3 regions of the Streptomyces sp. NPDC004542 genome follow, and region 2 is predicted to be linked to each of the others. Evidence: riboswitches for the same ligand, from Rfam matches in the RefSeq annotation. Region 2 holds a riboswitch; each other region holds the start of a gene.
The links. Region 2 has a riboswitch for cyclic di-AMP ahead of ABZX30_RS15885 (peptidoglycan DD-metalloendopeptidase family protein). Riboswitches for the same ligand answer to the same signal wherever they lie in the genome.
Positions count from the first base shown of each region.

Region 1: it holds a riboswitch for cyclic di-AMP, as region 2 does, so the genes downstream of both, ABZX30_RS14125 (transglycosylase SLT domain-containing protein) here and ABZX30_RS15885 (peptidoglycan DD-metalloendopeptidase family protein) in region 2, are expected to answer to the same signal.
Region 3: it holds a riboswitch for cyclic di-AMP, as region 2 does, so the genes downstream of both, ABZX30_RS24380 (M23 family metallopeptidase) here and ABZX30_RS15885 (peptidoglycan DD-metalloendopeptidase family protein) in region 2, are expected to answer to the same signal.

Region 1 covers NZ_JBEXLP010000019.1:92,220-102,119, reverse strand. Annotated here, with positions in the region: gene ABZX30_RS14135 (DUF2092 domain-containing protein) at 1-1,126, opposite strand, end outside; gene ABZX30_RS14130 (polyprenyl synthetase family protein) at 1,387-2,397, opposite strand; cyclic di-AMP (ydaO/yuaA leader) riboswitch at 2,929-3,113, shown strand; gene ABZX30_RS14125 (transglycosylase SLT domain-containing protein) at 3,117-3,617, shown strand; gene ABZX30_RS14120 (HAD family hydrolase) at 3,691-4,533, opposite strand; gene fahA (fumarylacetoacetase) at 4,752-5,978, shown strand; gene ABZX30_RS14110 (M56 family metallopeptidase) at 6,251-7,189, shown strand; partial or broken gene ABZX30_RS14105 (GntR family transcriptional regulator) at 7,344-8,135, shown strand; gene ABZX30_RS14100 (ferredoxin family protein) at 8,178-8,405, shown strand; gene ABZX30_RS14095 (ABC transporter substrate-binding protein) at 8,433-9,776, shown strand; gene ABZX30_RS14090 (ABC transporter permease) at 9,773-9,900, shown strand, end outside.
Region 2 covers NZ_JBEXLP010000023.1:79,675-89,574, reverse strand. Annotated here, with positions in the region: gene ABZX30_RS15890 (alpha-galactosidase) at 1-1,382, shown strand, start outside; cyclic di-AMP (ydaO/yuaA leader) riboswitch at 1,689-1,848, shown strand; gene ABZX30_RS15885 (peptidoglycan DD-metalloendopeptidase family protein) at 1,853-2,779, shown strand; gene ABZX30_RS15880 (SGNH/GDSL hydrolase family protein) at 2,998-3,783, shown strand; gene ABZX30_RS15875 (TetR/AcrR family transcriptional regulator) at 3,919-4,521, opposite strand; gene ABZX30_RS15870 (MBL fold metallo-hydrolase) at 4,788-6,050, shown strand; gene ABZX30_RS15865 (ATP-binding protein) at 6,351-8,342, shown strand; gene ABZX30_RS15860 (roadblock/LC7 domain-containing protein) at 8,426-8,860, shown strand; gene ABZX30_RS15855 (DUF742 domain-containing protein) at 8,863-9,234, shown strand; gene ABZX30_RS15850 (ATP/GTP-binding protein) at 9,212-9,811, shown strand; gene ABZX30_RS15845 (GAF domain-containing protein) at 9,808-9,900, shown strand, end outside.
Region 3 covers NZ_JBEXLP010000048.1:35,403-45,302, reverse strand. Annotated here, with positions in the region: gene lhgO (L-2-hydroxyglutarate oxidase) at 1-722, shown strand, start outside; gene trmB (tRNA (guanosine(46)-N7)-methyltransferase TrmB) at 778-1,611, shown strand; gene ABZX30_RS24390 (PrsW family intramembrane metalloprotease) at 1,622-2,965, shown strand; gene ABZX30_RS24385 (aldo/keto reductase) at 2,983-3,927, opposite strand; gene ABZX30_RS24380 (M23 family metallopeptidase) at 4,031-5,062, opposite strand; cyclic di-AMP (ydaO/yuaA leader) riboswitch at 5,074-5,240, opposite strand; tRNA gene ABZX30_RS24375 (tRNA-Met) at 5,575-5,648, opposite strand; gene ABZX30_RS24370 (dihydrofolate reductase family protein) at 5,718-6,848, opposite strand; gene ABZX30_RS24365 (MarR family transcriptional regulator) at 6,936-7,454, shown strand; gene ribA (GTP cyclohydrolase II) at 7,597-8,238, shown strand; gene ABZX30_RS24355 (DUF4352 domain-containing protein) at 8,507-9,073, shown strand; tRNA gene ABZX30_RS24350 (tRNA-Lys) at 9,158-9,230, opposite strand; gene ABZX30_RS24345 (amino acid permease) at 9,381-9,900, opposite strand, start outside.

The sequences.
Region 1 (9,900 bases), on a different contig from region 2:
GGCGGGTGGAGAACACCGTGCCCTTGCCGAACCCGCCGGTCACCTTGTCGCCGAGTGAGCCGAGGAAGCCGCCCAGGTCACCGCCGCCCTTGCCGGACGGCAGGCCGCCCGCGGCGCCGGAGTCGAAGGTGGCGATCGAGTTCCAGCCCTGGCCGAGGACGTCGAAGCCGCCGCGGCCCTCGGCGAGGTCCCCCTCGGGCTTCGGGGCGCGCTCGCCGGGTGCCTCGGCCGCGTCGTTCCCCTCGGTGACCTTCGCGCCCTTCGGCGGGGTGAAGCGGAAGGTCGAGGCGGCCGGCCTGGCGAAGCTGACCTGGGTGAAGCCCGCGTCCACGACGGCGGCGCCGCCGCTCGCCGGGGTCAGGGTGAACTTCAGCGGCATGCCCGTCTTCGCGTCCACGGCGATGCTGACGGCGCCCACCGTGGTGCCGGACTGCTTCGGTTTGATGAGCAGTTTGTAGGCGTCCCGGCCCGCGACCTGGACGGTCCCGTCGACGGTCACGGACGTGGTGTCGTCGACGGACTTCAGTGCCTCGTCGGCGAGGTCCTTCGGGGTGGCGGGGGTCTTCGTGGCGGGGGTCTTCTCCCGCTGCTGCTTGCCGTGCTGGTCCGCGGTGCCGTGGTACACCTCGTTGGACCTGCTGTCGTAGCCCCAGACGTCCTTGCCGTCGTGGATGAGGCTGTACTCAGCCGCGCTCTCGATCAGCGAGACCTTCTGGCGCTCCGGCCCGTCGGCCGCCACGCGCAGCGTGTGACTGCCCGAGAGCAGTTCGGTGAACTTGGACGCCGGGTCCGCCGACGAGCCGTCGCCGCCCCGGTTCGCCCCCGACAGCAGGCTGCCCTCCAGACCCCCGAGGTCCGGCAGGCCGAGGTCGGTGCTGAACCGCACCGTGCCGGACAGCTGCTGCACGTCCGAAGCGGCGATCTTGTCTATGAGCTGCTGTGCGCTGATCTTGGGCAGGTCGGGGTCACCGGAGTCGGCGAGCGCCGGGACCAGCCCGATGGTCGCCGCCGCCACCCCCACCACCGCGACCGGGACGACGTACCGGGCCGCCTTGCGGCGCCCGGTCGACGTGTCGTTGCCGGCCCTGTCGTCGGACGTGGTGTCGTCGGATCCGTACGGTGCCATGTGTGCCTTACCTCCGTCGTCGGCGGCGGCTGTCCTCACCCTCGTCAACCCTGAGCCGCCATTCTCACCCGAATCGGTGAGGAGTGGTGATTTCCGTGGTTTCCATCTCACCAAATCGGCCGTGAGGAAGCGTCAGACCCGGGAGGCACCTCGATGTACGACTGCGGTATGACACGGGGAAGCCGGATGCCCCCTCGACCCGTAGGGGTCGGACCCGGAGGCGGCAGACCCCGGCGGACGGCTGCACCAGCACGCCGCGCCTACCCGGCCCGGTGCACCACCGCATCGCACAGCTGCACGAGTGCCGCCTTGGCGTCGCACTCCCGCAGCGGGGCCAGCGCGGCCCGCGCCTCCTCCGCGTAGCGCACGGTGTCCCGGCGGGCCTGCTCCAGTGCCGGGTGGGCGCGCAGCGCGGCCAGCGCCTCGGCGTGCCGGGCGTCGTCGGTCAGGTCGGAGTCGAGCAGGTCGCACAGGGCGACGTCCTCGGCCAGCCCGAGCCGGGCCGCCCGCTCCCTGAGGCGCAGCACGGGCAGGGTGGGGATGCCCTCGCGCAGGTCGGTGCCCGGGGTCTTGCCGGACTCGTGGGAGTCGGAGGCGATGTCCAGCACGTCGTCGGCGAGCTGGAAGGCGACGCCGAGCCGCTCGCCGTACTGGGTCAGGACGTCCACGACCGTCTCGTCGGCCCCGGACATCATGGCGCCGAAGCGGCAGGAGACCGCCACCAGCGACCCGGTCTTGCCGCCGAGGACGTCCAGGTAGTGATCGACCGGGTCGCGGCCGTCCTGCGGCCCCGCCGTCTCCAGGATCTGCCCGGTGACCAGCCGCTCGAACGCCACCGCCTGGACCCGTACCGCCTCGGGGCCGAGGTCGGCGAGGATCTGGGAGGCGCGGGCGAAGAGGAAGTCGCCGGTGAGGACGGCGACAGAGTTGCCCCAGCGGGTGTTCGCACTGTCCACGCCGCGGCGCACCGCGGCCTCGTCCATGACGTCGTCGTGGTACAGGGTCGCGAGGTGGGTGAGTTCGACGACGACGGCCGAGGGCACGATTCCCGGCGCGTACGGGTCCCCGAACTGCGCCGCGAGCATCACGAGCAGCGGCCTGAACCGCTTGCCGCCCGCGCGCACGAGGTGCTGGGCGGCTTCGGTGATGAAGGGGACCTCACTCTTGGTGGCTTCGAGCAGTCCCTCCTCGACAGCCGCCAATCCGGCCTGGACATCGGCTTCCAGAGCCTGGTCCCGCACGCTAAGCCCGAACGGCCCGACGACGGTCACGAGGGGTCTCCTGTCTGCTGGTGCCTGCTGGCGATTACACGGTTTGTCGATAGGTCGCCGCCCTCACTCAAGTCAGCGTATCCGGTCAGCTTTCGATCACCGAGGGCGCCCACTGTTACAGGCCGGGCGCTATCGGATCACGCCCGTTATGTTTCCGATCAGGCGATAAGAACAGATATTTATCGACTTACCCGGAAGTACGAAGTGATTGCGCCGCTTGGAGCAGCTCACCTTCCACTCCCGCGCCGGACGCGCTCTCCCTAGCGGCGCCCCTCATGTCCCATTTGCCGTTATTGCTATTCCGTGAATTGGGTCACGTCGACCGATCGGGGCACCCCGCCGCCCGGCACCCGTATCCCACCTGCCGCCATTGGCCAGTTGAGGCTTGGCAGCTGCAAAGGATCAAGCACCTCATACGCCATAGAACAAGGTCAACTAGGACTTTGTGTGAATCCGGCGCTTGTTCCGGACATGTGCTCTCGCATACGTTCCCGGCCGTCGGGCGGAACGCCTCATCCTGCCGCCGCCCGTCACACCCCATCGACGAACTCATTCGCGACGGCAGGAGCGGGGGACCCAGGTTTGCCGCCGGCCCGGACGACACCCGTCGTCCCGGACCGGCTCGGGGTGAAGCCGCACCGCCTTCGGGCGGCGCGGCCGGGCACCTCCCAGCCCGAACCCGACAGCTCACCTCGCAGGCGACGGAGAGGAACTTCCCCATGTCTGCTGCCGCTCGGCTCCGCCGTACCCCCTTCACCCGCATCGCCCGCAGGATCGCCGTCGCCGGCACCGGCGCCGCCGTGCTCGCCCTCCCGCTGATGGGTGCGACCAGCGCCTCCGCGGCCACCACCACGAGCGCCCCCACGGCCGCCACCGCCGCCACCAGCACGGTCGCGTACTCGAACAACCTCGACGGCTGGATCCGCGAGTCGCTCGCGATCATGGCGCAGAAGGGCATCCCGGGCTCCTACAACGGCATCTACCGCAACGTGATGCGCGAGTCGTCGGGCAACCCGATGGCCATCAACCTCTGGGACTCCAACGCGGCCGCCGGTATCCCGTCCAAGGGCCTGCTGCAGGTCATCGACCCCACGTTCAACGCCTACCACGTGGCCGGCACCTCGTGGAACATCTACGACCCGGTCGCGAACATCACGGCCGCCTGCAACTACGCCGCCCACCGGTACGGCTCGATCGACAACGTGTTCGGCGCGTACTGACCGATCCGCTCACCCGAGCACCCGCGCACCCGCGCACCCGCTCACCCGCTTACCCGCTCACCCGCTCACCCGCTCAGGGGAAAAGTCTTTCGAGGACGACGGCGATGCCGTCGTCCTCGTTCGACAGGGTGATCTCGTCGGCCACCGCCTTCAGTTCGGGATGGGCGTTGGCCATCGCCACACCGTGGGCGGCCCAGTCGAACATCGGGATGTCGTTGGGCATGTCCCCGAAGGCGATGGCCCGTTCGGCGCCCAGCCCGAGGTGGTCGGCGGCCAGCGCCAGCCCGGTCGCCTTGGTGACACCGCACGGCTGGAGCTCGACGGTTCCCGGCCCCGACATGGTGACCGTCGCCAGCGACCCCACGGCCGCGCGGGCCGTGGCGGCCAACTCGTCGTCCGACAGGGCGTGATGGCGCACCAGGACCTTGCTGATCGGCTCGCGCCACAGGTCGTCGCGCCGCCGGACCCGTACGGCGGGCAGGGTCGGGTGCGGCATCCGATAGCCGGGTTCGATGAGCGTGAGCCCGTCCACCCCGTCCTGGTCGACGGCCGCGTACACCTCCCCCACCTCTGCCTCGATCTTGCCGAGCGCGGTCTCCGCGAGTTCCCGGTCCAGGGTGACCGACCACAGCAGGCGGTGGGCGCCGGCGTCGTACACCTGCGCACCCTGTCCGCACACCGCGAGCCCCGTGCAGCCGAGGTCGTCGAGCAGCGGCCGCACCCGCGGCGCCGGGCGACCGGTCACCACGAGGTGCCGGGCCCCCGCCCTCTCGGCCCGGGCGAGGGCGGCGAGCGAGCGGTCGGACAGGGTGTCGTCGCCACGCAGGAGCGTTCCGTCGAGATCGGTCGCGACGAGTGAACGAGCCGGGGAGACCGGAGAGGAGCGGGGGGCGGAATATGCGGGGGGTGCGGCCATGATCAGAGAATACGGACCCCCCGCCCCCTGACTCACCGCTGTTCCCGGCCCCGAACGGTGCCCGCGACGCCACCCCCACAAGGCCCATCCAGGCATTGCGAACCCTTCAGACACTGCCCGGCACGCTGCCCAGGACATGCAACTCACCCGTAACGTGTGGCGCGACCACAGGCAACGGCCTGCAGTGACGGCACCGGATGAGAGCGAGGCAGCACCCCATGCCCCCCTTCGACGTCCCCGAGGGCGACCCCTTCGGCCCTCACAACCTCCCCTACGGCGTCTTCTCCCCCGCCGGCTCGACCGAGCGGCGCGTCGGCGTGCGGCTCGGCGACCACGTGCTCGACGCGGGCGCGGCGGCGCGGGCGATCGGTTCGCCCTACACCTCCCTGCTCGCGCACCCGACCCTCAACCCGCTGCTCGCCGCCGGCCGCACGGCCTGGTCGGACGTGCGGCGGGCCCTGACGGCCTGGGTGACGGTGCCCGCGCACCGGGAGACGATCGAACGACTGTTCTACCCCTTGTCCTCGGTGACCCTGCACCTGCCCTTCGAGGTCGCCGACTACGTCGACTTCTACTCCTCCGAGCACCACGCCCGGAACGCGGGCCACATCTTCCGCCCCGACGCCGAGAACCCGCTGACCCCCAACTGGAAGCACCTGCCGATCGGTTACCACGGCCGCTCCGGGACGGTCGTGGTGTCGGGCACGGACGTCGTACGGCCGTCCGGCCAGCGGAAGGGTCCCGCCGACCCGGCCCCCGTCTTCGGCCCCTCCGTCCGGCTGGACATCGAGGCCGAGGTCGGCTTCGTCGTCGGTGTCCCCTCAAAGCGGGGCAGGCCGGTCGCGCTGGGCGACTTCCGGGAGCACGTCTTCGGGCTGTGCCTGCTGAACGACTGGTCGGCGCGCGACATCCAGGCCTGGGAGTACGTGCCCCTCGGCCCGTTCCTCGGCAAGTCGTTCGCCACGTCGGTGTCGGCGTGGATCACCCCGCTGGAGGCCCTGGAGGACGCGCGGGTGGCGCCGCCCGAGCGGACCCACCCGCCGCTGCCGTACCTGGACGACTCCGACGAGGAGCCCTGCGGCTACGACCTGCGGATCTCCATCGCGGTCAACGGCCACACGGTGTCCGAGCCGCCCTTCCACACCATGTACTGGACGGCGGCGCAGCAACTGGCCCACATGACCGTGAACGGGGCCTCGCTGCGCACCGGCGACCTGTACGGGTCGGGGACCGTGAGCGGGCCCGAGGAGCGGCAGCGGGGCTCGCTGCTGGAGCTGACCTGGAACGGGCGTGACCCGCTCGAACTACCGGACGGCAAGCGGACGTACCTGGAGGACGGGGACGTGGTGACCCTGTCGGCGTGGGCGCCGGGGGCGGACGGGGCCCGGGTGGGGCTGGGGGAGGTCAGCGGCCGCGTGGTGGCGAGCAGTCGGCGTACCGACTGATCTCGCCGGGCGGCGGCGGCCGCGGTGACGTCACCGGGTCGTACGGCTGACGGCCCGGGTTCGGGGCGCGACGGAGGACGGGGTGGGGGGGCGCGGCGGGAGTTGCGGGAGCAGGGGGCGAAGTGACGCGGAAGCGGGTCGTGTTCGGCGCCGGCGACTGACTCCGGGCCCCGTCGGCGTCATACTGACGCTGACAGCGTGCACCACTCGAACCGCCACCCGGACCATCCCCCGGTCCGCCCTGCCTCCGACCATGAACCGGAGCCCCCGGCATGACCGTCTGCCTGCTCCTGCTGAGCGTCGTCGCCCTGACGGCCGCGGTGCCGGTGCCGCGCGCGCTGACCCGGGCCGAGTGGCCCGAGCGGGATCCCGTGGTCGCGTTGTGGGTGTGGCAGTGCCTGGTCGCCACCGTGCTGCTGTGCTGCCTGACCGCGCTCGTGCTGGGCGCCGCCGGCGTCTTCCACACCGTCCGGGACCGTGTCTTCGCCCCCGCGCCGCCCGCCGTGACCGCCGCGTACGACCTCTCCGCCGCACCGGTCTGGGCCGTCACACTCACCGCGCTGCTCGCCTGCGGGGCCGCGTGGACCACGGCGATGCTCGCCCGCGAACTCTTCGAGGCCCGCCGTCTGCGCGGCCAGACCCGGGCCCACCTGCGTGAACGTGCGCCCGAGCTGCCCGCCGGCCTGCCCGCCGCGCGGGGGCCGATGCTGGTGCTCGAGGACGAGTACCCCGACGCCTGGTGGATGCCGGGGCACCCGTCCCAGCTGGTCGTCACCACCGGCGCCCTCCAGCGTCTCACCGACCACCAGCTGGACGCCGTCCTCACCCACGAGCGCGGCCACGCCCGTGCCCACCACGACTGGCTGCTGCACCTGTCCACCGCCCTCGCCACCGGCTTCCCCCGCGTTCCCCTCTTCGCCCACTTCTGCGACCAGACCCACCGCCTGGTCGAACTGGCCGCCGACGACACGGCGTCCCGCCGCTGCGGTCACCTCACCACCGCCCTCGCCCTGATCGAGCTGAACCAGCACCGCGGTGTCCTCTCCTGCGCCTCCAGCCGCCGCCTCCTCGGCGAACGCGTCGACCGCCTCCTGGAACCCCCGCCGCGGCTGCTGCGCCGACAGCGCGCGCTGACCACGACGGTGGCGGCGCTGGTACCGCTGCTGCCGCTGCTGATCACCTTCGCCCCGGGCCTGTCGGCGTTGTCGTGACCGCCGTGCCGGGGGCCGACGGTCGCGCGGTGAGTGGCGGATCCGCCCCCGGCTTCCAGCGAAGCACCAGCTCAGCGAGGTAATCGGCGGCGCGTCAGATGGCGCAACACTCCGGCAACACGACTTTCCCTACCGTCTCGCTATGGTTCACGGCATGCCACCCACCGATCGCATCCGCGACCATGCCGGTCAAGGCGCCGCGACCACCGTCGCCGCCCACCGCACGCGTCGCCGGCTGCGTGCGGACCAGGCCAGGCAACTCGCCGATCTCCTCCGCCACCAGATCCTCACCGGCGCCCACCCCGACGGCACGCTCCCCCACGAGTCGACCCTCGCCGACGACTACCGCGCCTCCCGCAACACCGTGCGCCAGGCCCTCGACCTGCTGCGCGCCGAGGGACTGGTGGACCGCCTCCCGGGCGTGGGCACGGTGGTCGTCGCCCGGAAGTACCCGCACGGGCTCGACCGCCTGATGGGCCTCGCGGAGACCCTCCGCGAACACGGCCGCGTCACCAACGAGGTCCGCACCATGGGCCCCGCCCCCGCCCCCTCCCCGGTCGCCGAACGCCTTCGCGTCCCCGCCGGCACCGACGTCCTCTACATCGAACGCCTGCGCCGCCTGAACGGCCTCCCCCTCTCCCTCGACCTCACCTACGTCCCGCTCGACATCGGCACCGCCCTGCTCGACTCCGACCTGGAGAACACCGACGTCTTCCGCCTCCTGTAAGCCGTCACCGGCCAGCGCCTCGGCCACGCCGAGATCACGCTGGAGGCGGTGAACGCGGACACCCACTCCGCCACCGTCCTCGAGGCCCCGCGCGGCGCGGCCGTGCTGATGCTGGAACGGCTCACCCACCTCGCGGACGGCCGCCCGGTCGACCTGGAGTTCATCCGGTTCCGCGGCGACCGCATCACCATGGGCGGTCTCCTGCACCGCTCCCTCTGACCCACCCCGCTTCCCAAGAGCGCGACCTTCCTGGAGACAGCCATGCCCTTGGCGCCCCAGCGGGCCGACGTGCCCGTGACCATCGACGAGTCGAAGTGCATCGACGGCTGCACGCTCTGCGTGGACATGTGCCCGCTGGACTCCCTCGCCATCGACGAGAGCAACGGCAAGGCGTACATGCATGTCGACGAGTGCTGGTACTGCGGCCCGTGCGCGGCCCGCTGTCCCACCGGAGCCGTCACGGTCAACATGCCCTACCTGCTCCGGTGAAAGGCCCGAACTCCCATGAAGCGCCCCATGAAACGCACGATCGTCGCCCTGTCCACGGCATCCCTGCTGCTTCCCCTCTCGGCCTGCGGCGGTGCCGCCCGGGCAGGTGACGGCTCCACGGTCACCGTCACCGTCGGCTACCAGTCCAAGACCATCAACACGGTCACCGCGGGCACCCTGCTGCGCTCCCTCGGCTACTTCGAGCGGCAGCTCGACGCCCTCCACGACGGCCACACCTACAAGGTCGACTGGCAGGACTACGCCACCGGCGCCCCCATCACCGCCCAGATGACCGCCGGGAAGATCGACATCGGTTCGATGGGCGACTTCCCGCTGCTGCTGAACGCAGCCCGCGGCAAGCAGCTCGGCCGCCCCACCCACCTGGTGTCCGTCACCGGCTACAACCTCCGTGGCGGCCTCAACACCGTCGTCACCGCGCCGGACTCGAAGCTCACCTCCCTGAAGGACCTGAAGGGCAAGAAGGTCTCCACGAGCGTCGGCTCGGCCGCCGACGGCACCCTCGTACGGGCCCTGCAGCGGGCCGGCATCGACCCGGACAAGGGCGTCTCGAAGCTCAACCAGCAACCGGCGGTAGGCGCCTCGGCCCTGTCGGCGGGCAGTGTCGACGCGCTGTCCCAGTTCGTGGCCTGGCCCGGCCTGCTCGCCTACCAGGGCAAGGCGAAGGCCCTGTACGACGGCGCCCAGCTGAACCTCGCCACCTTCCACGGCGTCACCGCCCGCGAGGACTTCACCAAGGAGCGCCCCGCCGTCCTGGAGGCCTTCCTCAAGGCCCAGGCCGAGGCGACGGACTACCTGGACACCCACCCGGTGGCCGCCGCCGAGAAGGTCGCCAAGGCCACCGGCCTGCCCGCCGAGGTCGTCTACCTCTACAACGGCGCCCATGGCATCGCCACCTTCGACCCCGCCGTCAAACCCCGGCTCGTCTCCGCGCTCGAGCAGGACGTGGCCGTCCTGAAATCCGCGAAGCTGGTCGGGGACGTCGACGTCGACGCGTTCGTCGACGACCGGTACGTGCGAAAGGCCCTCGGCTCCTCCTACGCCGAGCGGCTCGCCGCGACCCCGGCACCGGCCGCGAGCGAGGTGCGGACGAAGGGCTCCGGGAAGACCACGGCCTTCGAGTCCCCGAAGGCACTGCTCGCCTACGTGGCCGGGCACGAGTCCGATGTCCGTGCCGCGTACGTCCCCGACGCCACCACCGGCACCGAGTGGTTCGCCGACAAGGCGGTATGGGTGGCCGACGGCGACGAACTGCTCCCGTTCGTCGCCCCGGCGACCGCCCAGGCCTACGTCGCCGCGCACGCGGGTGCCCGTACGGTCTCGTACGCCGACGCGCTCGGACGGGCCTCGTGAGCCGGCGCCCGCTCGCGCGGTACGCGCTGCGGGCGGCGTCCCTGGCCGCCGCCCTCGGTCTCTGGCAGCTGCTGACCGGCCTGGACATCGACCTGTGGCTGCGTTTCTCGCAGTTCCCCACGGT
Region 2 (9,900 bases):
AGCTCCCCGACGCGCGCGTGCAGATCACCGGCGGCGCCGGCTACGACGACTCGGGTCTGCTGGCCCTGGCGCCGGGCGAGTCGTACACCACGCCCGTTTTCGCGGGCCTGTGGAGCGACGCCGGCTTCGGCGGTGCCAGCCGTGCCTGGCACGCCTACCAGCGGGCGTACGTCATCCCGGACGCCGACCGGGACCGGCCGGTGCTGTTCAACTCCTGGGAGGCGACGAACTTCGACATCTCCGAGGAGCAGCAGGCGACCCTCGCCCGGCGGGCGGCGGCGATCGGCGTCGAGCTGTTCGTGGTCGACGACGGCTGGTTCGGCGCCCGCACCAGCGACCGCGCCGGCCTCGGCGACTGGACGCCCAACCCGGACCGTTTCCCCGGCGGCCTCAAGCCCCTCGCCGACTCTGTGCACGCCCTCGGCATGCAGTTCGGCATCTGGGTCGAGCCCGAGATGGTCAACCCGGACAGCGAGCTGTACCGCGCCCACCCGGACTGGGTGCAGTTCCAGCCGGGGCGGAAGCGGACGGAACTGCGCAACCAGCTCGTCCTGAACCTCGCCCGCGAGGACGTCCAGCAGTACCTCTGGGAGCAGCTCGACGGGCTGCTCTCCAGCGCCCCGGTCGACTATGTGAAGTGGGACTTCAACCGCTGCTTCACCGACGCCGGCTGGCCCGGCGAGCCGTACCCGCAGCGCCTGTGGGTGGACCACGTCCGCGCCTTCTACGGCCTCCTCGACCGGCTGCGGGCGGCCCACCCGGGCGTCGCCTTCGAGTCCTGCTCGGGCGGTGGCGGACGGATCGACCTCGCTGTCATGAGCCGTACGGACCAGGTGTGGACCTCCGACAACACCGACCCGCTGGACCGGCTGGTCATCCAGCACGGCTTCAGCCAGATCCATCCCGCGCGGGTCATGGCCGCCTGGGTCACCGACAGCCCGAACACCCAGCTCAACGGTCGGGTCAGCTCTCTGAAGTTCCGCTTCGTGAGCGCCATGGCCGGGGTTCTCGGCGTCGGTGGCGACCTCTCCGAATGGACGGAGGAGGAGCTCGCCGAGGCCCGGGAATGGGTGGAGCTCTACAAGGAGATCCGCCCGGTCGTGCAGCGCGGCGACCTGCACCGGCTGCGGCCGCCGGAGGGCGGGCTGAGCGCGGTGCAGTACCTCCTCGGGGACGAGACGGTCGTCCTCGCCTGGCTCCAGGCGCAGCGGTACGGGGAGCCGGTGCCCGCGCTGCGGCTGCGCGGCCTCGACCCCACGGCCTCCTACGAATGCCGTGAAACGGGAGAAGTCCACCGAGGTGCCGTCCTGCTGCACCACGGGCTGCCCACGGGGCTGCGCGGCGACTTGGATGCGACGGTCATCCGCTTGCGTCGTATGTGAGCTGTATGCACTGATTGCACCTTTCATCGCAACTAGCCAGGAAATAAAGGGTCATGTACGTCGAGTGGTGAGGAGCGTCATATTCGTGACCGTCCGTCGCGCGTCATGCCCACGTAATCCGCGTCGATTCCCGGGGAATCGAGGCGGTGCGGAAGAAGGGAATGCACGGAGGGTGACCGGGATGTCCCGTAACGGATCAAGCGAAAGGCGGACAGAGGGAACCAACTGCTTGTCCCTTCGCATCCTGCTCGCTTACGTTCGCCAGCAATCCGGACGGAACGCCGAATCCTGCCGCCGCCCGGAGCCCGGACACACTCACCCGTGCACGGCAGGAGCGGGGGACCCACCAGGCATGACGGCCTGTCCCGGTCTCCAGGACGGCCAGGGGTGAAGCCGCGCTCCGCGCGCGGCCGGGCAGCTCCAGCCCGAACCCGACAGCTCACCTCGCAGGCGCCGGAGAGGAATTCGCCATGCCCGCGAAGGGTAAGCACCGCCGTCCCAAGAACCGGCGTTTCACCCGTTCCATCGCCGTCGCCGGAACCGGCGGTGCCGCGCTGGCGCTGCCCCTCATGGGGGCCACCGGCGCCCATGCGGCCGTCCCGGCCGCCGCCAAGGACTCCGTCTCCGGGAAAGCGGTCCAGGCCGCGCCGGAGACCGGGAAGAAGGCCGCCGCCCCTGCGGGCGTGCGCGTCTACACCGTCCGCGAGGGCGACTGGCTCGCGAAGATAGCCCGTGAGCAGAACGTCAGCGGCGGCTGGCACCGGCTCTACGCGGACAACCGCGAGGCCGTCGGCGGCGATCCCTCGCTGATCCACCCCGGCCTGGAGCTGAGCCTCGGTGAGCAGGCCGCCGGCACCGGTGCCGACTCCGCCGCCCCGGAGAAGACTTCCTCCTCCGCGCACCCGACGACGCAGTCTGCCACGCGCTCCGCGACGCGGCCGGACGCGCAGCCCGAGCCGGCGTCCGCCGCGGCGCCGAACGCCGCCACCGGCTTCACCCTCCCGGTGGCGGGTGCCACCGTCGGCACCCGCTACCACGTGCCGGGCGGCATGTGGTCCAGCGGTTACCACACGGGCGTCGACTTCGTCGTCCCCACCGGCACCCCCGTCAAGGCCGTGGGCGCGGGCACGGTCGTCTCCGCCGGGTGGGGCGGCGCCTACGGCAACCAGGTCGTGATCCGGCTCGCCGACGGCTACTACGCGCAGTACGGCCACCTCTCCGCGATCTCCGTCTCGGCCGGGCAGAGCGTGGCCGCGGGCCGGCAGATCGGCCTGTCCGGCGCGACCGGCAATGTGACCGGCCCGCACCTGCACTTCGAGATCCGCACCACGCCGAACTACGGCTCGGACGTGGACCCGGTCGGCTACCTCCGCTCGCACGGCGTGCCCGTCGCCTGACCCGTCGCGCCGCTCAGGCTGCCGAAGGCCGGACCTCTGATCCCCGGGTCCGGCCTTCGGCGTGCTCCCGGTGCGCTCCGGCGTATTCCCGTGGGGCACATGTCCGCGAAGTGGCTTATCTCACCGTCCGTCAACCCCTTATTACGGTCGCGTAGGTCACACCGAAAGGTGAATCATGGGCCGACGTGGCAGACGATTCGAAGAGTGACAGCAGATCAGTGATCGGGTCGTACGTGGCGGTGGGGGACAGCTTCACCGAGGGCGTGGGCGACCCCGGCCCCGACGGGGCCTTCGTCGGCTGGGCCGACCGGTTCGCGGTCCTCCTCGCGGACCGGCGGCCCGAGGGCGACTTCAGGTACGCGAACCTCGCGGTACGCGGCAAGCTGCTCGACCAGATCGTGGCGGACCAACTCCCGCGCGCGGTCGAAATCGCCCCGGACCTGGTGTCCTTCTGCGCGGGCGGCAACGACATCATCCGCCCCGGCACCGATCCCGACGAGGTGGCCGAGCGTTTCGAGCTGGCGGTGGCCCAACTCGCCTCCGTCGCGGGCACGGTCATGGTGACGACCGGCTTCGACACCCGCGGCGTGCCCGTGCTCAGGCACCTGCGCGGCAAGATCGCCACGTACAACGGCCACGTCCGGGCGATCGCCGACCGGTACGGCTGTCCCGTCCTCGACCTGTGGTCCCTGAGGACGATCCAGGACCGGCGCGCCTGGGACCACGACCGCCTGCACCTCTCGCCCGAGGGGCACACGCGCGTGGCCCTGCGGGCCGGCCAGGTGCTCGGCCTGGAGGTCCCCGCCGACCCGGAGCAGCCCTGGCCGCCGCTCCCGCCCCGGGGCACGTTCGACATCCGCCGCGACGACGTCCACTGGGCCCGCGAGTACCTGGTGCCGTGGATCGGGCGCCGGCTGCGCGGCGAGTCCTCCGGCGACCATGTGACGGCCAAGGGCGCGCTGTCCCCGGACGACATCAGGATGCGGATCGCCCCGGTGGCCTGACCGGATCCCCTCCGGGAGCCCGGCGGCCGGCCACGACCGGCCGGCCGCCGCTCCCGGTCCGCCCGCCGGGACGCTGCCCGGTCCGGCCCCCGGCCCTCCGCCGGGCGGACGGCGAAAGCGGGCCCTGACGGTCGGTCAGGGTGCGCGGTCGAGGTTCAGTTCATGGGCCAGTGCCTCGTCCACCCACTCCTGGGCGCGGGACCTCGGCACCGCGCCGGCGTAGGACGTCAGCTGGACGGCGAGGCCGTCGAGCAGGGCGGTCAGGCGCAGGGCCGTGGCGGTGGGGTCCGGGCAGACGAACTCGCCCGCCGCGACGCCCTCGGCGATGACCTCGGCCAGCGCCGCCTTCCACTGCCGGTCCAGTTCGCCGGTGACCTCCCGCAGGGCGGGCTCCCGCAGCGCGACCGACCAGCCCTCGATCCACAGCCGCCAGCCCTTGGCCCGGCCGGTGGGCGCGTACCAGCGCACGGCGGCCCGCAGCCGGCGCAGCGCGGACGTACGACGGCCCAGCAGCCGCCGCAGCTGCGCGAGGTCGCCCTCGGCGGCGTGCGCGAAGGCGGCGGCGACCAGCTTCTCCTTCGTGGAGAAGTGGTACAGCACCAGCGCGTTGCTCACGCCGAGCGCCGTGGCCACGTCGGCGATCCGCACCGCCGCCACGCCCCGCGCCTCGATCTGCTCGACGGCGGCGCCCAGCAGTTCCGCCCGCCGCTCCGGCACGCTCAACCGCACTCTCGCCACGCCGTCACCCTAATCGGTCACGCGGGTCCGGTGGCGACGTGGTCCGGCCGTTTGGTCGGCGGTACCGCCCGAAGCTTCGCGATCCCCGGCGGCCGGCCGGGAACGGCGGCCGGACCGTCCGCTGAACAGCCGGTCGGCACGGTGGAGTGTCCGACGGTAGCGGGACCCCGCCCGGCGGGCGGGGCAAGCCATAACCGGACTTCGTCCCCGGTTGTCGGAGCGGCCGACCATAATGGAGAGCCTCGCCGACTCCAACTGGAGGTACCGTGACCCGATCGGGTTCCCTGCGTTCCGGGCTGCGCACGCTGCGGCCCGAGGCCTTCGGCGCGGAGCCCGGCGGTGAGCGCCTGGCCCGCATCCGCAGATCGCCCCACTTCGAGGACGGCGTCTTCCAGAACCCCGGAGGCACCGCCCGCACCCGGCCCTCCGGTTCGGCCCTGGACCTGGCGAAGGTCTTCCTCGACCGGGACACCCGCCCCCGGCGCTCCCCGCGGGGCACCGTCCCGGTGCACCCCACCACCGTCGCCGACCTCGCCCGGCCGCCCGCCACCGGGCTGCGGCTGACCTGGACGGGCCACTCCAGCGTGCTCGCGGAGATCGACGGGCGGCGTGTGCTGTTCGACCCCGTCTGGGGCGAGCGTTGTTCTCCCTTCCCGTTCGCCGGGCCCAAGCGGCTGCACCCGGTTCCGCTGCCGCTGGCCGCGCTCGGCCCGGTCGACGTGGTCGTCATCAGCCACGACCACTACGACCACCTGGACCTGCCCACCATCAAGGCGCTGGCCGGGACGGACACCCTGTTCGCGGTGCCGCTCGGCGTCGGGGCCCACCTCGAACGGTGGGGCGTGGCCGAGAGCCGGCTGCGCGAGCTGGACTGGCACGAGGCGACCGAGGTCGCCGGCCTCACCCTGACCGCGACGCCGGCCCGGCACTTCTGCGGGCGCGGGCTGCGCAACACCCAGCACACCCTGTGGGCCTCCTGGGCCGTCGCCGGCGCGGAGCACCGGATCTACCACAGCGGCGACACCGGCTGGTTCGACGGCTTCAGGGAGATCGGCGCCGAGCACGGCCCGTTCGACGCCACGATGATCCAGATCGGCGCCTACAGCGAGTTCTGGCCCGACATACACATGACACCCGAGGAGGGCATGCGCGCCCACCTCGACCTCCAGGGCGGCCGGGCCAGCTCCGGTGTGATGCTGCCGATCCACTGGGCCACCTTCAACCTGGCCCCCCACCCGTGGGCGGAACCCGGCGAGGGCACCGTCGCGGCCGCCCGGGCGGCCGGCGCCCGTGTCGCGCTGCCCCGCCCCGGCGAGCCCTTCGAACCGACCGCCGAGACCGTCCCGTCCGAGCCGTGGTGGCGCAGTGTGGCCCTCGCCCCGGAGGGCGGCTGGCCGGAGGCGGCCGCGCGGACCGCGGTGAAGGCCACCGCCGGCTCGGCGGCCCTCGCGCAGGCCGGCACGGCCGGTGACGCTGCCGGCCGCACGGCCGAGGACGAGGGGGATCCGGAGGCCGTTCCGGCGGGCTGAGCGCCGGGCGGGGCAGCCGCACGACGCAGGGCCGGCGAGGGCCGGGGAGCGAGGAACTCCCCGGCCCTCGTGGTCTGTTCGTGACCACATCCGACCAGGTCGGATCGAGGATTTACGGTTCTGTTCCGGCACCTCCGGCCGGGTTGTCGGTCTGTCGTACGACGCCTCATACCAGAGCGGGACCATCCCCGGGGGACTTTGTCAACTGCCCGCCACGCGTGATGCGGAGGCGACTACGGTGAGTGTCCGTCGGACGACGCAGGGCCGAACCGTGCCCGCCGGACCAGTACGAGGACACCCATGTCTCACCTCCGCGCACCGGCCGCGCGCGCCGACCGCCGTGAGGGCGGCCGGCACGGGCGGCCGGCCGCCCGCCCCGTTCCCGCACTGCCCGATACCCCCCTACGGCCACAGCTCCTCCGCCTCGCGGTGCTGCCGCCCGTCGCCGTCGCGCTCAGCGCCGGCGCGGCCGTCCTGGTCACCGTCCGCTCCGCCGGGTTCCACGCCGGCCTCACCCTGTGGACGGTGCTCGCCGGAGCGGTCTCGGTGACCGTCGCCGCCCTCCTCATCGCCGCCGTCGCCGCCGACCGCACGGCCCGCTCGGTGAGCGCCCGGGTCGGCGCCCTGCGCCGCAGCGCCGCCCGCGGCGAGGCCGACCTGAGGGCCCTGGTCGAGACGCTGCGCAAGGGCGACACCCCGCCCCCGCGCAAGCCGCGCGGCGGACCCCCGCAGGACGCCGACGACCTCGAACTCCTCGCCGCCGACCTCGCCCGCGCCCGCGACGGCGCCGTCCTGGCGGTCGTCCAGGCGGCCCAGCTCTCCAGCCAGGCGGGCAGCGAACAGAAGCTCGAGGTCTTCGTCAACCTCGCCCGGCGGCTGCAGTCCCTCGTGCACCGGGAGATCTCCATCCTCGACGAGCTGGAGAACGAGCTCGAGGACCCCGACCTGCTCAAGGGCCTCTTCCACGTCGACCACCTCGCCACCCGCATCCGGCGCCACGCCGAGAACCTCGCCGTGCTCGGCGGCGCCGTCTCCCGGCGGCAGTGGAGCAACCCGGTCCCCATGACCGAGGTGCTGCGCTCCGCCATCGCCGAGGTCGAGCAGTACTCCCGGGTCCGGCTGGTCCCGCCCGTCGACGGCCGGCTGCGCGGGCACGCCGTGGCCGACGTCATCCACCTGCTGGCCGAACTCGTCGAGAACGCCACGCTGTTCTCCGCCCCGCACACCCAGGTGCTGCTCCGCGCCGGCCTCGTCACCGCCGGACTCGCCGTCGAGGTCGAGGACCGCGGGCTCGGCATGCCGGTCGGCGAGCAGGCCCGGATGAACGCCCTGCTCGCCGACCCCGACCAGGTCAACGTCGCCGGACTGCTGGCGGACGGGCGCATCGGTCTCTTCGTGGTCTCGCAGCTCGCCCGGCGGCACGGCATCACCGTCCGGCTCCAGACCAACATCTACGGCGGTGTGCAGGCGGTCCTCGTCGTACCGCAGGGCCTGCTGGGCACGGAACCGGACGACGCGCCGGACACGGGGCACGCGGGCAGGGCGTACGCGGTCCCGGGCCACGCGCACCCGGGGCGCGGGGCCACGAGGTGGATCCCGGCGCCGCCGGCCCCCCTGGTCCCGCCGGTTCCGCAGGCCCCGCAGCAGCAGCCGCGGGCGATGCTCCGGGCCGACGGTCCGGCGGACGCGAGCCGGCCCGTCGCCACCGACGGCCACGGACGGCACGCGCACCGCGGGCCCGGAACCCCGGCGGACGAGGGCACGCCACCGCCCCTGCCGGTGCGCGGCGCCCACGATGCCCGGCCCACACCCGCGGAGGCCGCGCCCGGCATCCGGCCCGACGAGCCACGCACGGTCGCGGAACACACCGCCGCGCCCCTCACCCCGCGAGGCGGCGGCACCGTGCGCGGCACCATGGGCAAGCCCCGACTGCCCCGGCGCCGCGCCCAGGAGCACCTCGTGCCCCAGCTGAGGGGCGGCCCGGCACCACGCCAGGACGGCGACACCCTCGCCGGCCACGACCCCGGCCTGATGGCCGCCTTCCAGCGGGGGATCGGCCTGGCCGAGGCGCAGCAGCACCTGGAGAAGGCCGACGCCCTCCCGGCAGAGGCGACGCGGACGAGCCACACGGAGCCGGCCCCCAGGACGCCGGCCCCCATGACGCCGGCCCCCATGACGCCGGCCCCCATGACGCACGACCCAGTGGCGCACGACCCAGTGGCGCACGACCCGGTGGGCGCGGCCCACCACGAGCTCACCGTCCGGCCCGACGGGAGCGCCCCGGCCGGATGACCTCCCACCCCAGCCCGGTACCCACCCGCACCACCGTCTCCAGCGCTCCCGCAGACCTTCGTACCCCAAGGAGTCGATCCACCATGGCGAGCGATGCGCCGACCGCCCAGGTTTCCGACCTCGACTGGCTGATGAGCGGCCTCGTCCAGCGCGTACCGCACACCAGCAGCGCGGTGCTCCTGTCCTGCGACGGGCTCGTGAAGTCCGTCCACGGCCTCGACCCCGACAGCGCCGACCACATGGCCGCCCTCGCCTCCGGCCTGTACTCGCTCGGCCGCAGCGCGGGCGTCCGGTTCGGCGACGGCGGAGACGTCCGGCAGGTCGTCGTCGAACTCGACTCGACCCTGCTGTTCGTCACCACCGCCGGCTCCGGCACCTGCCTGGCCGTACTGGCCGGCCGTGAGGCCGACGCGGCCGTGCTCGGCTACGAGATGGCCATGCTGGTCAAGAGCGTCCGCCCCTACCTGGTGACCGCGCCCCGCCGGCACGCCGTCGATCCCACGGCGACGAGGCCTTGAGGGTGGCCGCGGCCGGCGACGGGCCCTGGCTCGACGACGCGGCCGGACGGCTGGTGCGCCCCTTCACGGTCAGCAACGGCCGTACCCGGCCCACCATCGCGCTCGACCTGATGTCGCAGGTGATGGCCACCGGCGTCACCCCCCTCGGCTACCTCGGCCCCGAGCACGCCCAGGTGCTCGCACTGTGCCGGGCGCCCGTCCCGGTCGCCGAGGTCGCCGCCCATCTGGGACTCCCGGCGGCGGTCACCAAGGTGCTGCTCGCCGACCTCGTCGACTGCGGGGCGCTCACCGCCAAGCCCCCCGCCTTCCACCACAACCCCACTGACCGGTCCCTTCTGGAGGCAGTGCTCGATGGACTACGACGACAGCTCTGATCCCTTCCCCACCGCGCTCAAGATCCTGGTGGCCGGCGGGTTCGGAGTGGGCAAGACGACCTTCGTGGGGGCGGTGAGCGAGATCGCACCGCTCAGCACGGAGGAACTGCTCACCACGGTCAGCGCCGCGACCGACAGCCTCGACGGCATCGAGAACAAGGTCGAGACCACCGTGGCGATGGACTTCGGCCGCATCACCCTCGACCCGCGGCAGGTGCTGTACCTGTTCGGCACGCCGGGGCAGGAGCGGTTCTGGTTCATGTGGGACGAGCTGTCCGAGGGCGCGCTGGGCGCCGTCGTCCTGGCCGACACCCGCCGGCTGGAGGACTGCTTCGAGGCGGTCGACTTCTTCGAGGAGCGCGGCCTCGGCTTCGTCCTCGCCGTCAACGAGTTCGAGGGGTCCTACCGCTACGACCCCGAGGAGGTGCGCGCCGCCATCGACCTCGACCCCCGGATCCCGGTCGTCTCCTGCGACGCCCGCATCTCCTCCTCCGGGGTGCGGACGCTGCTCATCCTCGTACGCCACCTCATCGCCCACGCCCCGGTGCACGCGCCGAGCCACGGAGCCCGGTCATGAGCTACGAACCGCCGCGCCCCGTCAGGGGGCTGCTGCTCACCCCCGAGGACAAGGAGGCCCCCGCCCGCACCCGGCGGCTGAACCGGCTC
Region 3 (9,900 bases), on a different contig from region 2:
CCGGGGCGGAGATCCGGTACGGGGCCGGGGTGGTCCGGGTGAACCGGCGGCCGGAGCTGGGGGTCGCGGTGCTGACCGCGGGCGGGGACGTCGTGCGCGGGCGGGTGCTGGTGAACTGCGCCGGGCTGTACTGCGACGAGGTGGCCCGGCTGACCGGGGACGAGCCCGGGGTGCGGATCGTGCCCTTCCGGGGGGAGTACTACGAGCTGGCGCGTCCGGGGCTGGTGCGCGGGCTGGTGTATCCGGTGCCGGATCCGGCGTTCCCGTTCCTCGGGGTACATCTCACGCGCGGGATCGACGGCGGCGTGCACGTCGGACCGAACGCGGTGCCGGCACTGGCCCGCGAGGGGTACGGCTGGCGGGTCGTACGGCCGCGGGAGGCGGCGGGGACGCTGGCCTGGCCGGGGGCGTGGGCGATCGCCCGGCGGCACTGGCGGTACGGGCTCGGGGAGTTCCGGCGGTCGGTGTCCAAGCGCGCCTTCACGCGGGCCGTACGCAGGCTGCTGCCCGCGGTGGAGCGGGATGACCTGGTGCGGGCGCCCGCCGGGGTGCGGGCGCAGGCGGTGCTGCGGGACGGCACGCTGGTGGACGACTTCCTGATCCGGGAGGGCGCCCGGGCGGTGCACGTGCTGAACGCGCCGTCGCCCGCCGCCACCGCTTCGCTGCCGATCGGGCGGGAGGTGGCGCGGCGGGCGCTGGCCGCGCTGGAGACGCCGGTGTGATCCCCCTCCCGCTCGTCCGTCGGGCCCGGGCGGCCCGCGTAAAATCGTCCTCACTGTGTCTGACTCGCTGAACGCCCCCGAAACCCCCGGCACGCCGTCTCCCGCCCCCGGTGTGTCCCTCCGGCACAGCCGCGCCAAAGGGGAGCCGCGCTTCCCCGACGGGCCGAAGGCGGATCCCGCGGGGTCGCACTTCGAGCGGCGGATCCGGAGCTTCCAGCCGCGGCGGAGCCGGGTGACGGCGGGGCAGGCGGACGCGTTGCAGCGGCTGTGGCCCAAGTGGGGGCTGGACATCGACGGGCGGCGGGTCATCGACCTGGCCGAGCTGTTCGGGAACGACAACCCGGTCGTGCTCGAGATCGGGTTCGGGATGGGAGAGGCCACCGCGCGGATGGCCGCCGCGGACCCCGGCACCAACATCCTCGCGGTGGACGTGCACACCCCGGGCCAGGGCAACCTGCTGAACCTCGCCGACCGGGACGGCCTCGCCAACGTCCGGGTCGGCAACGGCGACGCCATCATCCTGCTGCGCGAGATGCTCGCCCCGGACTCGCTGGACGGGCTGCGCGTCTACTTCCCGGACCCCTGGCCGAAGAAGCGGCACCACAAGCGGCGGCTGATCCAGCCGGAGTTCCTGGGCCTGGCCGCGGCCCGGCTGAGGCCCGGGGCGGTCGTGCACTGCGCGACCGACTGGGAGCCGTACGCCGGGCAGATGCTGGACGTGCTGACCGCGCACCCGGACTTCGAGAACACCCGGCCCGAGGGCGGCTTCGCGCCCCGTCCCGCCTTCCGTCCGCTGACCCGCTTCGAGGGGCAGGGCCTGGACAAGGGACACGTGGTGAACGATCTGTTGTTCCGCCGCGTACAGCACCGGGAGCAGCAGCGACGTTAGGGTCAGTGCCGTGGCCACCTTTCCCCCGTACCCGACGCACCCCGCCGGTCCCGTCGACGGTGAGCTCCGGCACCCGCACTGGTGGCAGCGCGGCTGGGTGCGGTACGGGGCGCTGATCGCGCTGCTCGCGCTCTCCGGGCTCGTCATCCTGGCCCTGGTGCGGCAGCAGACCGGCACGGAGGGGTTCCTCGTCGGGCTCGGGCTGGCCGTGCTGCCCGTCCCGCTGCTCATAGCCGCCTTCCGGTGGCTGGACCGGGTCGAGCCCGGCCCCTGGCGGAACACCGTCTTCGCGTTCGCCTGGGGGGCCTGCGCGGCGGCGCTGATAGCCATCGTCGCCAACAGCTTCGCCACCCGGTGGATAGCCACGACGGCCGACCCGTCCAGGGCCGACACCCTCGGCGCGACCGTCATAGCGCCCATCGTGGAGGAGTCCGCCAAGGCCGCCGCCGTGCTGCTCGTGTTCCTCTTCCGCAGACGGAACTTCACCGGGATCGTGGACGGCGTGGTGATAGCCGGGGTCACCGCCACGGGGTTCGCCTTCACCGAGAACATCCTCTACCTCGGTACCGCCTTCGGCACCGACCAGATCACCGGCGACCGCGGCATCGCCTCCGTGACCGCCGCGACCTTCTTCGTGCGCGTCGTCATGTCCCCGTTCGCGCACCCCCTGTTCACCGTCATGACCGGCATCGGCTTCGGCGTCGCCGCCCTGTCCGCCGACCGGCAGCACGTGCGGCGCGTGCTGCTGCCGCTCGGCGGGCTGCTGCTCGCGATGGGCACGCACGCGCTGTGGAACGGCTCCTCCACCTTCGGCGAGTACGGCTTCTTCGCCGTGTACGGGACTTTCATGCTGCCCGCGTTCGCGCTGCTGACCTGGCTGGTGATCTGGACGCGCCAGCGGGAGCTGCGGACCGTGCGGGAGGAGCTCCCGGCGTACGTCCTCGCCGGGTGGCTGGGGCCGGGCGAACCGTTCGCGCTTGCCTCGATGCGGGCCCGGCAGATGGCCCGTGACTACGCCCGCCACTACGGGGGCAAGCCGGCCGCGCGGGCGGTGGCGCAGTACGAGGCGTACGCGACCTCGCTGGCGTTCTGGCGGCACCGGGGACAGCGCGGGAGGGCGGGGGCCGACTTCGTCGTCCGGGAGCGGGAACTGCTGGACGAGCTGTGGAGCAGGCGGCAGGCGGCGCGGCCCGCCCTGGAGTACGCGGCGAGGGCTTCGGCCCCGGCGGTTGCGCCTCCCTGGCCGGTGTACGGGGTGCAGGGGGCGTACGGGTACGTGCCCGCGCCCGGCGCCGGCCCCGGCTACGGGTATCCGGCGGCGCCGTACACCGCCTACAACCCGTACCGGACGTGACGGGATGACGCGGGGGGTTACGCCGACGCCTCGGTGAGGCGCGTCAGCTCCTCCTCGGTGAGCTCCAGCTCGGCCACCCCGAGCAGTGCCGGCAGCTGGTCCACCGTGCGGGCCGAGGCGATGGGGGCCGCCACCGTGGGCTGGGCGGCGAGCCAGGCGAGGGCCACGGTGGCCACCGGGGCGTCGTGCGCGGCGGCGATCTCGTCCAGGGCGGTCAGGACCCGCTGTCCCCGCCCGGTCTCCAGGTGTTTGGCCGCACCGCCCGCCCGCGCGCTCTCCACGGTCGTGCCGGGACGGTACTTGCCCGTGAGGAAGCCGGAGGCGAGGGAGGCGTAGGGCACGACCGCGAGGCCGGCCCGGGTGGTGACGTCCCGCAGCGGACCCTCGTAGGTGTCGCGCGAGACGAGGTTGTAGTGCGGCTGCAGTGCCACGTACCGGGCGAGGCCCTGTCGCTCGGAGAAGTCGAGGGACTCCTGGAGGCGCTCGGGCGAGATGTTGGAGGCGGCGATGTAGCGCACCTTGCCCGCCCGGACCAGCTCGTCGAGCGCCCCGATGATCTCCTCGACCGGCACCTCGGTCTTGTCGAAGTGGGTGTAGTACAGGTCGATGTGATCGGTGCCGAGGCGGCGCAGGGAGGCGTCGGCCGCGGCCTTGATGGTGTCGGCGGTCAGGCCCTGGTACCGCGGGTGCTGGCTGACCTTGGTGGCGATGACGATGTCGGAGCGGTTGCCGCGGGACTTCACCCAGTCGCCGATGATGGTCTCCGACTCGCCGCCCTCGTTGCCGTCGGCCCACGCGGAGTAGGAGTCGGCGGTGTCGACGACATTGCCGCCGGCGGCCGCGTAGGCGTCGAGGACGGCGAAGGACTGCGCCTTGTCGGCGGTCCAGCCGAAGACGTTGCCGCCGAGGGCGAGCGGGAAGACCTGGAGGTCGGAGTGGCCGAGTTTGCGTAGAGAAGTCATGCCTTGATCCAACAACCGCGGCGGTGGCTCACATTCCGCTACGGACCGGCAGCCCCGACGTCGGGGGGTCGTCGTCAGGGCTGCCGGGGCACCGGGGGACGCGTCAGGGGGTGAGGCCCTTGCCACGCAGCCACGCCATCGGGTCGATGCCGGTGGCCTGGCCGCCGGGGTGGACCTCGAGGTGCAGGTGCGGGCCGGTGACGTTGCCGGTGGCGCCGACGCGGCCGATGACCTCGCCGGTGCCGACCTTCTGGCCGACCTTGACGTTGATCGAGGACTGGTGGCAGAACCACAACTCGGTGCCGTCGTCGAGGGTGAGGATCGTGCGGTAGCCGTAGGAGCCGGCCCAGCCCGCCTCGGTGATCGTGCCGCTGTGGATGGCCTTGATGAGCGTGCCGGTCGGCGCGGCGAAGTCCAGGCCGGTGTGGTAACCGGAGGACCACATGGAGCCGGCCTCGCCGAAGGTCGAGGTGAGCGTGTACGAGGAGGTCGGCAGCGTGTACTGCTCGGCCAGCCGGGCGAGGCGCTCGGCCTCGGCCTTCTTCTTGGCGGTGGCCTCCGCCTGCTCCTTGGCGGCGGCGGCCTTGGCGGCGGCCGCCTTCTCCGCCTTGGCGGCCGCGTCGGCGGACTGCTTCTCGGCGGCGGCCACGGCGGCCGCGGTGGCCCTGCCGTCGACCTGGCTCTGCTGCTGCTCGGCCTGGGCCATGATCCGGTTGCGCAGGGCCTCGCCGGCGTCGGTGCTGTCCTGGTCACTGGCCGCGGTGGCGACGCCGACGTGGGTCAGGGTGGCCGTGGCGGCCTTGGCGCCGTGGCCGTCGTCGCCGAGCAGGGAGCCGACGGAGGGCAGGTCGGGCAGGGAGATGGAGACCGGCGGCTTGCCGGTGTTGGCGCTGGCCATGCCGCCCGCGCCGACGGCGGCTATCACGCCGACGCCCAGGACGGTGGAGCTGCGGGCGAGCCCGCCGCCGCGCTGCTTGCTGACGCGGTGCCGGCCGCGTGCCGGGCGGAGGGAGTCCTCGGTGGGGTTCCACTCCTCCCAGGGGCCCTCGTCGCTGCGGTACTCGCCGTAGCCGAAGGTGTCGGTGCGCTGGCTCGGCACGAACGGGGCTGTGGGGGCAGGCGGGTTTGACGCCACGCGGGCGTGCTCCTTTCCTTCCGTGACGCCTACCGGGTTAGCTGACGGGTTCGGAGCGGGAAGGTCTCCTACGCGCGTATACCGGTCGTCGACTCAGCGAGTGGACGGCGGCGTTCGCGTGATTCACCCCAAGGTGGTGGTTCCCCGGTTCCCTTGCGGGATTCGGCATGCGCGCACGGAGCCGCCTCGGGTGACGGCTGGGACGACCGCGCTGCGTTATCGAACGTTAATAGACCTACCTGTCAGTTTCCAAGCCGTTCGGCTTGATCATTATGGTTTTCACAGAGGAACTTATGACCCATGACCGGTGAAATTCGGGCGAGTTGCATCCGGCGCGAGCGCCTCAGGAGTAACAGGGGTTTTGATGGTTACTCAGACGTGATGCGGAGGGCGCTCGGTGCGTGACCGTGCGTGATATCGGGGTCGGGGTGACGGCCGGTCCCGGGCAAATACTCCGGAGAAACACTCAGGGCCGGAATCCATGTACTGGAATTCCGGCCCTGAGTCTTCAGTAGCGGGGACAGGATTTGAACCTGCGACCTCTGGGTTATGAGCCCAGCGAGCTACCGAGCTGCTCCACCCCGCGTCGTTGTGTCACCAGTGTACGCCATGCGCGGGACCGCTCGCACACGCCTTTCCGACCAGGGCTTTCGGCTCAGTCCGTCAGGTGCCGGTTCGGCGTCTGCGCCGCCTCCTCGTACTCCGGCAGGACGACCACGTCCACGCCCCCGGCCGTCAGCAGCCCGCTGCCGTCGGCGCCGGTGACGAACGTGTCCGGCTCCCGCCAGGCCGTGACCACCCGCCGTATCCCCGCGTCGAGGATCAGCCGGGCGCACGGCGCCGGCCGGGAGGCCCGCCGGGCGCACGGTTCGAGGCTGCTGTACACCGTGGCGCCGGCCAGCCGGGGGTCGTCGGGCCGGATCCTGGCCAGCGCCGCCTCCTCCGCGTGCACCACGGGATCGTCCCCCTCGCGGGAGTGGCCGCGGGCCAGTTCCGTACCGTCGGCGGCCACCACGACCGCCCCGACGCTGAACGCCGTCCGCGAGGGTGGGCACAGCGCGGCCAGCTCGCAGGCGATCCGCAGCCAGTGACGGTCGGCCGCGACGGCGACCGGGCCGGTGCCGGGCGCGGTCGGCTCGTAGCGCATCAGGACGACGTCCTCGATGCGGCGCGTCTCCAGCAGCCTCAGCCGCCCGCCCTGGTAGCCGCCGGGCCCGAAGAGCCGGGGGGCGTCCGGGTCGCCGACGAGGAGGGGGGCCAGGACGAGCTGGAGCTCGTCGGCCAGGCCCCGCAGCAGCAGCTGGGTGTGGACGGTGCCGCCGCCCTCGACCATCAGGCGGCGCACTCCGCGCACCTCGTGGAGGTGCGCGAGCAGCGCGGGCCAGTCGAGGTCCGCGCCCAGCGGGACGACGTCCGCCGCGAGGCCGAGGGCGCGGGCCCGCTCGGCGCCCTCGTCGGTGGTGTAGACGATCTTCTCGCCCCCGGTGTGCCAGAAGTTCGCGCCGGGGTCCAGGTCGCCGGAGCCGCTGACGGTGATCTTCAGGGGGTACTCCGGCCGTCCGGCGGCGAGCCGGGCCGCCCGCCGCTCGGGCGAGTTGACCAGCAGCCGCGGGTTGTCGGCGCGGATGGTGCCGGCGCCGACCAGGATCGCGTCGACGGACGCCCGTACCTCGTCGACCCGGTCGAAGTCGGCCGGGCCGGACAGCAGCAGCCGGTCGGGGCCGGTGTCGTCGAGGTACCCGTCGAGGGAGACGGCGGCGGACAGCAGGACGTACGGACGGGGCATCGACGCGCTCTCTTCGGGAGGCGGGCGGGGACGGATCCGACGGACCCGGATCTTGGTTCAAGTTTGAAACAAACTTACACTGGTGGCATGACGACCCGCTGGCTCACCCCCGAGGAGCAGCGCGCCTGGCGCGCGTACGTGGCCGCGACCCACCTCCTGGAGGACGCGCTGGACCGACAGCTCCAGCAGGACGCGGGCATGCCCCACCTTTACTACTCCATCCTGGCCACGCTGTCCGAGGCACCGGAGCACCGGCTGCGCATGACCGGCCTCGCCGAGGCGCTGAAGATCACCCGCAGCAGGCTGACGTACGCGGTGGCGCGGCTGGAGAAGGACGGGCTGGTGCGGCGCGAGAGCTGCCGGTGGGACAAGCGGGGCAGCGTCGCCGCCCTGACCGACGAGGGGACGGCCGTACTGGAGCGCACGGCGCCGGGCCATGTGGAGACCGTGCGGGCGTCGCTGTTCGACCACCTCGCCCCCGAGCAGGTAGGGCAGCTCGAGGAGATCTGCGGCGGGATCGTGCGCGCCCTCCAGGGGGACGGGACGGACCGGACGGCGCCGGACGAGGTGCCCTGGCGGCGCCGGTCGTCCCCGCCCTGCTCCTGAACGGGCCGGCGCCCAGGGCCACGAAAAAGGTTGCTTTAAATTTAAAACATGACGTAGGGTTCCGGACCATGGGACTGCTTCAAATCTGAAGCAGAAAGCCGAGGCAGCCCCCGTCATGACCACCGGACCCGGGAGAACCCGCATGCCCGACACCCCCGCCGCCACCCCGCGCGCCCGCGTCCGGGTACCGCTGCGCTTCCACGACGGCTACAGCGTCGACGCCGAACTGGTCACCTTCCACGGCCTGACCGACGGCCAGGAACACGTGGCCGTCGTCCTCGGCCGCCCCGCCCCCGGCACCGTCCCGCTGGTCCGCCTGCACTCCGAGTGCCTGACCGGGGACGTCTTCGGCTCGGCCCGCTGCGACTGCGGCCCCCAGCTGCGCGAGGCGGTCGAGCGCATCGCCGACCGCGGCGGTGTCCTGCTCTACCTCCGCCAGGAGGGCCGCGGCATCGGCCTCTACAACAAGCTCGACGCGTACGCCCTCCAGGACCAGGGCCTGGACACCTACGAGGCCAACGCCGCCCTCGGCCTGCCGGAGGACGCCCGCGACTACACGTCGGCCGGCCAGATGCTCCGCGCCCTCGGCATCGAGGAACTGGACCTGCTCTCCAACAACCCCGACAAGGCGGACCAGCTGCGCGGCCTGGGCCTCGCCGTCCGCGACCGGGTGCCCACCGGGGTCTTCACCACCGCGCACAACGTGCGTTACCTGCGCGCGAAGGTGCTCCAGACCCAGCACACCCTGCCGCTCGCGGAGCTGACGGAGCTCGGCGTGGGCTGAGCCGGGGGGCCGCCGGGACGCGTCGGGTCCCGCCCGCGGGCCGCCGGGCCGGTGCCCGCGGCGCCCGGCACCACCGAGAGGCGCGTCACGATCCCGGTGAACGACTGCGCCCTGACCCCCCGGGCACACCGCGAAGCCCCGGCAGGCCCCCCGGCCGGGACTTCGCCGTTCCTCCACCGCTTCGGGTCACAGGACGGCCACACCGCCCCCGCACGCACCGCACGGCGCGCATGATGCCCCCTCACCATCATTCAGCCACAGAGGGACCATGAACGCCCGTACAGCCGCCTGCGCAGCCCTGCTCGTCGCCGCCACCGCCTGCAGCAGCGGTGGCGAACCCCAGACCATCCGCGTCACCGTCACCCAGACCGTCACCGCGTCACCCGGCGCCAAGGCCGGCACCCGTGCCGGCATCCTCGAGATGGGCGCCAAGCAGGCCATCGACGACTACGCCCAGGACGTCCACGGCACCGTCCAAGCCCTGGACTACCAGCAGCCCTACAAGGGGCCACAGCCCCATGAGCCGGAAGACTTCCAGGGCGGCGACACCTGGGCCGTCGCCAAGGTCAAGTACTGCAACACCAGCGGCGACGACGTCAGCGTCAGCCAGTTCCCGTGGTCCCTGGCCTACGCCGACGGCACCAGCATCCAAGTCACCGGCGACAGCGGCGGCGACATGCCGAAGCCCGAGTACCCCATGGACAGGACGGTGCGGGCCGGCCGTTGTGCGGCAGGCCTCGTCGCCTTCCCCGTGCCCGGCGGCAAGCGCCCCCAGCGCCTCGTCTACGATCCCGAAGTCGGCCACCCCACCGAGTGGGCCATCCCCAAGGCGTAGGGAGCAGGAGGCGCCCGTGGCCGGCACCCCCCCGAAACGGACTCGCCCCCAGCTCCAACCTGCTCTGAGCTGGGGGCGATGCGGTAGGCCCTGTGGGACTCGAACCCACAACCAATGGATTAAAAGTCCACTGCTCTGCCAATTGAGCTAAGGGCCCAGGCGATGTCGCCTCCCCGAGCATAGCCGGACGTGGCCGTGTCTCCGATCGGGTATCCGGGGACGCGGCCGCGTCGGACGGTGGAACCGGGCCGGAACGAACTGGAACGATCCGTAACAGGCCGGATCAGGCCGGAACAGGCCGGAACGGTCAGGGATCGACCGGTTCGGGCGCCCCCGCGCGGGACGCCGCGCGGGCCCGGTTGCGTTCGTGGCCGGCGTTCAGGAACCAGTGGCGGGCCGAGGCCAGCCACCAGGTCGCGGCGAAGCCGAGGACGACCAGGACGGCGACCGGGGCGTAGTTGAAGGTCTCCCAGGTGACCGGGGAGACCTGGGGGAGCATGAAGAGGACCGTGATCACGCCGACCCATACCACCGAGACGATGCCCACCGGCTGCGACCAGCGGCCCAGGTGCCAGGGGCCCCGGGCGAAGGCGGCGCCCTTGCGGACCCGCAGCAGGGTGGGGACCACGTACGCGAGGTAGAGGCCGATCACCGCGATCGAGGTGACGGCCGCGTACGCCGTGCTGTTGATCAGGTAGGGGAGGCCGAGGATCAGGGCCCCGGTCGTCGCCAGCCAGACCGCCGCCACGGGAGTGCGCGTGCGCGGGCTCACGGAGTGCCACAGGCGCGAGAAGGGCAGCGCGCCGTCGCGGGAGAAGGCGTAGATC